One region of the Alteromonas sp. G5_S2_22_S1 genome, then DNA from elsewhere that is predicted to be linked to it. Evidence: predicted binding sites of a transcription regulator. Region 1 holds the regulator's gene; the other holds the start of a gene.

The links. Region 1 encodes LexA, which represses DNA repair genes until DNA is damaged. Its sites were predicted from a motif close to TACTGTATNNNNATACAGTA; they were not measured.
Region 2: a site for LexA is predicted at 3,576-3,595, ahead of recN (DNA repair protein RecN). Genes of this name have one in related genera too.

What each region holds. Positions count from the first base shown of each region.
Region 1 covers NZ_JBQKUJ010000007.1:96,628-101,871, forward strand. The annotation lists gene ctaD (cytochrome c oxidase subunit I) at 1-801, opposite strand, end outside; gene coxB (cytochrome c oxidase subunit II) at 811-1,974, opposite strand; gene lexA (transcriptional repressor LexA) at 2,558-3,184, opposite strand; gene plsB (glycerol-3-phosphate 1-O-acyltransferase PlsB) at 3,493-5,244, shown strand, end outside.
Region 2 covers NZ_JBQKUJ010000018.1:30,755-35,998, forward strand. The annotation lists gene ACTRWF_RS16410 (DUF445 family protein) at 1-478, shown strand, start outside; gene tmpT (thiopurine S-methyltransferase) at 606-1,259, opposite strand; gene ACTRWF_RS16420 (outer membrane protein assembly factor BamE) at 1,369-1,725, opposite strand; gene recN (DNA repair protein RecN) at 1,850-3,535, opposite strand; gene dps (DNA starvation/stationary phase protection protein Dps) at 3,844-4,353, opposite strand; gene nadK (NAD(+) kinase) at 4,609-5,244, opposite strand, start outside.

The sequences.
Region 1 (5,244 bases):
CACTTCAGGGTGACCGAAGAACCAAAAAATGTGCTGGAACATGACGGGGTCACCGCCACCTGCTGCATCAAAGAAGCTTGTTCCAAAGAATTTATCGGTCAATACCATGGTTACCGCGCCTGCTAGCACTGGCATAACGGCAATAAGAAGGAATGCAGTGATTAGCCATGTCCACACAAATAGCGGCATTTTCATCCAGGTCATGCCAGGGGCACGCATATTGAAAATCGTCACAATAACGTTAATCGCCCCCATAATGGATGAAATGCCCATTATGTGAACCGAAAACACAAACAGCGCTGTAGAATCGCCGCTATATGTTGTGGAAAGTGGCGCATAGAACGTCCAGCCAAATGCTGGGCCACCGCCTTCCATGAACAGCGAGCTCAACAGTATGAGAAACGCGCCGGGCAGGATCCAGAAACTCCAGTTATTCATGCGAGGCAATGCCATATCTGGCGCACCTATCATCATGGGGATTAACCAGTTAGCAAGCCCGGTAAAAGCAGGCATTACCGCGCCAAAAACCATGATAAGCCCATGCACTGTGGTCATTTGGTTAAAGAAATTTGGTTCAACAATTTGTAAGCCAGGCTGAAACAGTTCAGCCCGGATAACCATTGCCATCGCACCGCCCACTAAGAACATGATAAAGGCGAACCATAGATAGAGTGTGCCTATGTCCTTGTGGTTAGTGGTAAACAACCAACGGGTAACCCCCTTTGGAATATGGTCGTGATGCTCATGATCATCGTGTTGCGCAGAGGTATCTGGCGAAATAACTTCAGTTGCTTTGCTCATGATCTGCTCCTAGTTTCCGTTCGCAACAGCGTTGACATCTTTAGCCTGAACCATGTCACCGGTGTTGTTACCCCACGCATTTCGCTCGTAGGTAACAACAGCTGCTATTTCTTTAAGACTTAACATTTTGCCAAAGGCTTGCATGGCCGTGCCTGACTTACCGTGAAGCACAATGTCGATATGGCCTTGCTGATCTTCTTTGGCCATTTTGCTGCCTTTGAGTGCTGGAAACACGCCAGGGAGACCTTCACCGTTTGGCATGTGACATGCTGCGCAAGTCGCGTTATAAACACGCTCACCTTCTTGCATTAACTCGTCCATCGACATATTCATAGAAAGGAGACGCTGCTCTTCTTCTTTTGCCTGACGAACCATTGCCTCTTGTTCACTCATCCACTTATCAAACTCAGCGGGCTCTTTGGCAATAACCACAACGGGCATATAACCGTGATCTTTTCCGCACAATTCAGCACACTGTCCGCGATAAATGCCGGGCTCATTTACATTGGCCCATGACTCGTTAATAAATCCAGGGTTGGCATCTTTCTTAACGGCAAAATCTGGAACCCACCACGAATGAATAACGTCGTCAGAGGTAATAAGGAATCGTATTTTTTTGCCCGTAGGTATCACTAGTGGACGGTCAACCTCAAGTAAGTAGTTATCGGTTTTCTGAAACTTGTTTTCAATCTGCTCTCTTTGTGTGGCAAGCAGCGAGTAGAACTCCACGTCACTGTCCATATATTTATAATGCCACTTCCATTGCGACCCTGTGACCAACACTGTCATATCGGGTTCAGTGGTATCTTCCATCGCGATTAGCGTATTTGCAGCCGGTACCGCCATAAAAACGAGAATAAGGAAAGGGATAACGGTCCACGCGATTTCTACTTTTACATTTTCATGAAAGTTAGCGGGCTTAGCGCCACGAGACTTTCTATGTAGATACATAGACGCGAACATCACGCCAAACACGACCACCGCAATGCCAACACAAATGAAGAACATCAACATATGAAGGTCGTAAACCTGACCACTAATGTCGGTAGCACCGCGTCGTAAATTAAGTGAAGAGATTTCTTCACTTGCTTCTTGCGCGAAAATCAATGAAGAGAAAAGCAAAAATGGTAGGCTTGCGCACCACCTTGCCAATACGGTCGTTAGTTGTTTCACTCAGCACCTCCGGAATGGTACGGCTAAAGGCGCTATCTTGTTTTGCGCTAACCCTACCAAATGAATTGCGAACGATTGACCCATAACCTCAACTTGTAAAACAAATTTAGAGTCATTGTTATTATTTTGTTAATCTCTGTATAAGAATTGCGCAATAATGTCGTGCCGTCTAGTCTTTTCTATTAAAAATTTAACGAAGTGGTTAATATTTAATCATTTGGTTAAAAGTCAGCATAAGATGAGGTGTGCAGGAAGTAAGCTTTAGAATGTGCAAACGCGCAGTAAATCAAACGCCCATTTTGAACGTGGAGACAACGTCGATGTTACTTTAACTTGCTATTAAATAGACAAGTTAATCCACCTTGAACGACAGTTTTAAACAGTGCTTATATTTTGTAATAGCTGTCGCGGGAGGTATTCATGGACGAAATAAAGAGAAATCTACCGCACAATAGTGGATTCAAGGATTTCTAGTAGGAATAGGATATTCAAACCTAATTTGCCTAAAGCAGAACAAAAACGGGGAGTAAAAGGCACAAAAAAAGCGGCTAATGCACCGCTTTTGATCAAAGAAGCTAAAACCTTACATCCAATCAGCGTTTCGTATAACGCCTACTGCAATACCTTCGATTGCGAAGGGCTCATTTGCAAGGTCAACTTTTATCGGTGAAAACTCTTCATTTTCAGCATGAAGTAATACCTCGCGACCGCGTTTTTCTAGACGCTTCACAGTAACATCTTCATCAACTCGAGCTACCACCACTTGTCCATTATGTACATCAGTCGTGCGATGCACAGCTAGCAGATCACCGTCTAAAATGCCAATGTCTTTCATACTCATACCGTTTACACGAAGTAAAAAGTCTGCTTGAGGTTGGAATAGGGCTGGGTCTACCTTGTAATGAGACTCAACGTGCTCTTGAGCTAAAATAGGCTCTCCAGCAGCTACACGCCCAATTAAAGGCAGGCCTTCTTCCTCTTCAGCTTCATTGTCCAGAGGAATATTGAGCTTTATACCTCGCGACGTACCCGGCAAAATTTCAATCACGCCTTTACGCGCCAAGGCTTTCAAGTGTTCTTCCGCGGCGTTGGCAGAACGGAAACCAAGCTGACGGGCAATTTCAGCACGCGTAGGCGGCATTCCCGTTTCTTGCATGGTTGTTTTAATAAGTTCTAAAACTTCAGTTTGTCGAGCTGTGAGTGGGCGCATAAAAGACCTGTCTGTTCATACAGTTCCTGTAAGTATATACACCTAAAACCAAATAACAAGCACTTAGCGCGTCTTTTGCTTATTGTAGTTGATGAAGAGCGTATACCTTGCTCTTATCGAGCTAGCAGAAGCATAAATCGCAGCCGCTTGATAAGCGCGCCACTATCTTAAATACCTTTTTGTTTTTGAACTTGTTCAAATACATGGAGTCATTACAGCAAGTAAAGCAATGATATTGGCTTATCGCGAGATTGTGACGCGATTGTGTTACACTCCCCTTGTTTTTATTTCATAGGATTACATAGTTCATGTCGTGGATGCGAAAAGCCCTTTTGTCGGTATTTCATTATCCTGTAAAGTTACTGGTTAAAGCCCATAGTATTCCAGTTAACGTTGAAACCGAATTAGGAATAGATAAAAGCAAACCTATCGTTTATCTACTTCCCACCAACTCAGTGACAGACCAACTTTCATTGAGAATGTCGACCCAAGCTCTAGACTTACCCAGCCCAACTAAGACCTTAACGTTGGCAGGGAGAGAGTATTCATCGACGTTGTTTTTGCGAAAAACACAACCGCTTTTCCGCTCGTCGGCAAAAGACACGGGAATTGAAGAAGTCTTTACAGACCTTTTCCACCTGCACAGAGACCATGAGAATCTCGATTTACAAGTTGTGCCGGTTTATGTGACATGGGGCAGAGCACCAGGCCGCGGTAACCCGGGACTGAGCGACCTTATTGCTGATAAGGCTGCACCCAGCTGGTTGCGCAAGTTATTCATCGTGCTGTTTTTAGGCCGTGACAACTTTATCAATTACTCTAAGGCCGTTTCGGCGCGCGCCATGTCTAACCAACACGGTAGCGATCAGAGTATCGCTCATAAGCTCGTTCGGGTTGCCAGTACGCATTTTCAGAGAAAGCGCCAAAGTATGACGGGCCCTACGCTATTAGAGCGTCAAGAGCTCAATAATAGCGTATTGGGGTCTGATGCCGTACGCCGCGCCATTGCCGAGGAATCTAGAAGCAAAAAAGTATCTCACGACAAAGCAAAAGCGCGCGCCCAGTCATACATTACCGAGATTGCTGCAGACTATCGCGAGGGCCTTATCCGGTTTGGCGACAGGCTGCTTACGCGTATCTGGAACAAAATCTATAACGGCATAAGCGTAGGGCACGCCGAACGAATTCGCGAACTTGCTGCAAACGGACATGAAATTATTTATGTGCCGTGTCACCGCAGCCATATGGATTACCTACTGCTCACTTACGTGATTTATCACGAAGGCATGGTAACGCCCCATATCGCAGCGGGTATTAATCTTAACTTTTGGCCCGTAGGTAAAATGTTCCGCCGTGGCGGTGCGTTTTTCCTGCGTCGCAGCTTTGCAGGCAACAAGCTGTATACTGCGGTTTTCAGAGAGTATTTAGAGCTACTTTTCAACAAAGGCTACTCGGTGAAATACTACCCTGAAGGCGGTCGTAGCCGCACAGGTCGTCTTATTCCGCCGAAAACCGGCATGTTAGCCATAACCATTCAAGCCATGTTGAAAGGGGTGAATCGCCCTGTGAGCATCGTGCCTGTTTATATTGGCTATGAAAACGTGATGGAAGTGAAAAGCTACCTTAACGAACTTAAAGGGTCTAAGAAGAAAAAAGAGTCAAACCTTCAAGTCTTCTCTGCTATTCGTAAACTTAAAAATTACGGCCACGGATATGTGAACTTTGGTGAGCCCATTGCGCTGAACCAGTTCCTTGAAAGCCATGTGCCTAACTGGCGCGACTGTAGAGATGCTGAGCCCGAGAAGAAGCCTGCGTGGTTAACGCCTGCGGTTAATGAACTTGCTAATAACGTGATGACGCGAATTAACCGCGCAGCCGCGTTAAATGGTATGGCGCTTACATCGCTGTGTTTACTCTCTTCAAAAACACAAACCATGAGTGAGGCCGAGCTAAAACAGTCTATTGGCGATTTTATGGATTTGTTTAAAGCTGTTCCATTTAGTGACGACGCCACCATTCCTGATTCAACGGCAGAAAAATTGCTGCGCGATACGCTGAAA
Region 2 (5,244 bases), on a different contig from region 1:
TGAACAGGTTCATGAATTTTTGTACGAATTGCAGCATAGCCCGTTGATGGAACAAAAAGTAAATGGCTATAAAGATAAGATTGTTAACGATCCGGCCTTAAAAGATTATGTTCACCAGTCGTGGGCAAAATTTCATAATTGGCTTGTAACTTCTTTAGAGGAGCAAAATGGTAAAGCTGAGACGAAAGTGTCTGCCTTATTGAAAGATTTAGGTACAACGTTAACGCAAGATAGTGATCTTGCCAAAGCGTTTAATAAGCACATTGGTGAGGCCGCGAAGTATATGGCACCCGAATTGGCGGAGTTTTTAACACGTCATATTCGCGACACTATTAACAGTTGGGATGAGCGTGAAATGGCGAAGCAGGTGGAACTCAATATCGGCAGAGACCTACAGAAAGTGCGCATTAATGGCACGATTGTCGGCGGGTTAATAGGCGCGATATTGTTTGGTGTCGAAATGCTAGTAGAGCTATAGGGCGCCCTAGCTTGCAGATTTATGCGAAACTAGCCCATTTGCACCTGCTATGGTTGAGTGCAGCACCAAAGCAATCTAGCTAAAAAACATAATCAATAAACATGGACTAAGAACGCCTTTGATAGCGCTATTTAGCGACGAGTTCGAAGACAAGGTTTTCTGCGTCTACCTTGCCTTTTAAACCACCCTCTAAAACTGAGCGCTCTAAGCGATTGATTACGTAACTATCAGCGTAAAGCGACGCTACTGTGTGTTCATTTACACTAAATGGCGGCCCAGCGAGCTCATCCTGATTGTACTCAAAAGAAATAATAAGTTGAGGCGCTTTGTGCGTAATTTCCATTAAATGCGAAGCGTATTGTGCACGCAACTGACTGGGCAGTGCGACTAATGCAGCTCGGTCGTAAACGCCTGAAATGTTGCCTATATCCTTTGCTGAAAGTTTGAAAATGTCACCAACAAACACAGTCAAGCCGTCTTTAGCGTAAACCTTTCCATGTTCGGTTTCAGCCACAGTAGGTGTAGCGCCTAGCTCTTCAAACAGCTGCGTGATAGCAACTTCGCTAAGTTCTGCACCGACGACTTCTACTCCTTGAGAGAGTAACCAAGCAATATCGCGGGTTTTACCGCATAAGGGAACAAATATGCGTATAGGGTGAGACGATTGCTCGCCGCCGCCAAGCAGCACGTGAGCATGTTTTACCAAAAGCGCATTGCCTTCTGGTTCATGAAATCCAATCTCATTTTTTTGCCATTTACTGTGCCAAAAACTATGTTCCATGCAAAACTCGCTTATGTTAAACCGCTAACTACCCTATAAAATAAATGTCACTTTTAGAGTAAGTAAAAACAGAAAAGGTAGCGGGAGAGCGCTACCTTCTTCACGTTACTTAGTTATCAAGTGGGGTATTGAAATCTTCGGAGAGCTCAAAGTCACCTTCAACTGTGGTGACTTTATTATCTACGAAATTTATCACCATTTGTTTTTGGAAATCTTCGCCGCGCTTTTTCATGCCCCGCTTCATATCGTAAACGTAGTACCAAGTATCATCGTCGAATGAGTCTTGAACGACAGGATTACCTAATACATAAATGACTTGCTCTTTTGTCATGCCAACCCGAAGCTTTTCAACGTCTCTTTGGTCGAGAAAGTTGCCTTGAGGAACGTCGATTCTATAAATCCAGTTCGAGCAAGCGGTTGATGTTAGTGTGATGCCGAGAATTACTAATAGGTGTTGCAACTTCATTCGTTAATTTGTCCAGTATTGCCTTTGTTAGTGCCAGCGAACGTCGCTGTAGCGAAATTCGAGACTGTTTTATTGCAAGCGCGAAGGCATGCTACATTGACAACTATGACCAATCAACTGCATTTTAGTTCGATATAGCGCTTTTAAGCAGCTCTTTTGCATTAGCTAAGGCTGATTTAGTGATTTTATCACCTGCTAATAACCGCGCGAGTTCATCGATTCTATCTTGCTTTGTTAACGCCAGCATCTGCGTTTCTGTACTTTCGCCATCGGTCAATTTCGTTACAAACAGCTGATTGTGAGCTTGAGCTGCCACCTGAGGCAAATGGGTTACGCACATAACTTGTGACTGCTTACCCAGCTTGCGTAAAAGCCCACCAACAATAGAGGCGGTAGGGCCGCTAATTCCCGTATCGACTTCGTCAAAAATCATTGTGGGAGTAGCATTATGGTCGCTCGCGATAACTTGAATCGCTAACCCTATGCGCGAAAGCTCACCGCCAGAGACGACTTTTTCAAGTTTGTCGGCGTCCTGACCAGGGTTGGTCGAGACTTTAAATTCAACGGTATCTAAACCTGTGCTAACAGGTTTTTTGAATTCGTCGTATTGAATTTGAATATCTACTTTTGCATGAGGCATATTCATTTGACGAATTTGCGCTTCTATATCTTGGCCTAATTTAATGGCTGCTTGTTGTCTGCTTTCAGAAAGGCCTTTAGTTGTCTGTAAGTAATCTTCGCGGGCCGTGGCAACTTCACCTTCGAGAGTGCCTAGCAATGTGTCTTGTTCTGAAAGTGATGTAAACTCTGTGGTTAGCTCTTGATGGTGCTTGTAAAGGGCTTCTGGCATAACACTATGTTTACGCGCTAAATCCATCGCTTTTGCGTAACGCGCCTCTACTTGCTGCAGTCGCAATGGGTCAATTTCTAGGTGGTCGCAGTAACTGCGTAGCTCACCTGCCGCTTCCTCTATTTGAATTGAGGCGTCATTTAAAAGTGCAATAATGGGCGTTAGGCTAGCGTCGTGCGTTTCTAACTCACCTAAACGTTCAATGCTGCTTTGAATAACCGAAAGGGCATTACCTTCATCGTTTTCATACAAGTTATAAACACTGGTTTGCGCTTGCTCTAATAAGCTTTGACCATTGCTCAATCGTTTGTGTTCTGTTTCTAGCTCTTCAAATTCGCCTTCTTCAATAGCAAACTCGTCTAGTTCACGTACTTGGTAGGTAAGAAGTTGAAGACGGTTTTCACGCTGTTGAGCTTGGTCTTGAAGTGTTTTTAGCGTACGTTGTTTATCTCGCCACTGTGAGTACGCGTCCTTCACATTATCTAAAATATCATCGTGTTGAGCGTAGCTGTCCACTAGCTCTCTTTGATGATCTTCTTTTAACAGCTGCAGGTGGGTATTTTGCCCATGAATGGCGAGCAAGAACTGCCCCAGCCCTTTCAATTGCTGCAACGATGCTGGAACACCATTAATGAATGCTTTCGAGCGACCTTCTTTAGAGATGACCCGCCGAATAAAACAGCTGTTTTCATCTTCGTCAGACGTTAATTCGTGCTCGTCAAGAAACGTTTTAGCTGCCACATTACCGTTAAGTGAAAAGTGAGCAATGATTTCAGCTTTGGTGCTGCCTTTACGCACCGCATTGGCGTCTGCTCGCTCGCCTAAGCATAAACTCAGGGCGTCAATAGCAATAGATTTACCTGCTCCGGTTTCACCGGTAATGGCGGTAAGGCCGTTTTCAAGATGAACCGATAACTGCTTAACAACTGCAAAATTTGAAATAGAAAGATGCGCTAACATAACCACACTCGAAAAAGTTGAACATGATGATATATACAGTAACTGATAATATATACAGTATTTGGTGCTGTAAAGGTAAGTCGCAGTAAATTTTATGAATTAGTAACTAAAAGTTTATTATTTTCAATAAAAACAATTGGATATAATTATTCGATAAAATTGGGGTTATGTGTAACGTGAAATGAGAAAAATAGAGGAAAGGTTTTTTATACAGTAAAAAGGAGAGCGTTAGCTCTCCTTTACTATGGCCACCATAAATGGTTGTCAGTCGTATAGCCCTTTAACAAAAGCTATTAACAAAGCGCGAATTACTGCTGTAATTCACCGCTACCTGATTCAATGTGAGCGCGAACAAACCATTGGAACTGCTCAAGTTCGGCAAGCTGACCAGTAATCATATCTTCAGACACTGGATCAATCTCACCTAGGAGTTCCAATGCCTTTCTGTGGTCGCCATTTACACCGTCGTATACAGCATCCAGCGCTTTCAGGTGATCTAGTACTAGGCCTTTACCTAGTTCATAATCTTGCCAACTGCGTCCTTCTACAATTGCTTTAGGCGTGCCTTTAGGCACTCCGCCTAATGTTGCGATACGCTCGGCTATGGTGTCTGTCATTTCACGCACCGCGTCAACTTGGGGGTCGAGCATTTCATGTACACCGATAAAGTTTGGCCCTACCACGTTCCAGTGAATATGTTTAAGTGTGAGCTGTAAATCTAATAACGCGACCAATCGTTGATCCAATACCTTAATTGTTTTGGCAGCGGCATCGTTATCCATTCCTGGGGCTGTAAATTTGATATTGGTATTACTCATGATATCTCCTATTACTAAATATAAATATCGGCGACGGTTTTAAAATGCGGCAAGGCATTTTTGCTTAACGCCGACAGCTTGTAATTGGAGTTGCAACAGGTGTGCCGAATATCTTTGATAAGCTAAGCGACGGATTTAAAAGAGGATTTTGCGGAAGATTAAAAAATCTTTATTTTTCAAGCCTGTAGCGCTTAAGAAAATGCTACAGGCTAGTGTAAGAAATGCAGGAAATCGCTTCGTCAACAGCGTGTTTGTTTAATAAAGCTTACTTCCCCAGCCTAATTTTTTGCGCAGCACGTTGAAATAGCTATAACCTTTTGGGTGAACAAGATGAAGCTTATCTGCGCTTTTATTAATGCGAATTTCATCACCCGGTAGTACGGGGAGTACTATATGGCTATCACAGCTCACTTGAAGAGAGTCGCTGTTCACTTTAGACACTTTCATTGATACTTGGCTGTCGGCATCAACAACGATAGGGCGGCTGCTCAATGTATGAGGGAACATGGGCACTAAAGTAAGTGCATCGAGCGTTGGCATTATTATCGGGCCGCCTGCCGAGAGTGAGTAAGCGGTAGAGCCCGTTGGCGTGGCGACGATTAGGCCGTCACTGCGCTGACTAAATACAAACTGCTCATCAATATAAATTTCAAACTCCATCATGTGAGCAACCTTCCCGTGGTGAAGCACCACTTCGTTCACTGCTGAGTTGTTACTTTTTAACTTTTCGTGACGGTACACTTCAACTTCAAGTAAGAAGCGTTCTTCAACAACGCACTCACCATGGAATATGAGGTCTAACTGCTGCGTAATTTCATCAGGATGTATGTCAGTTAAAAAACCTAAATTACCGCGATTCACGCCCACCACATGAATATCAAAGCGGGCGAG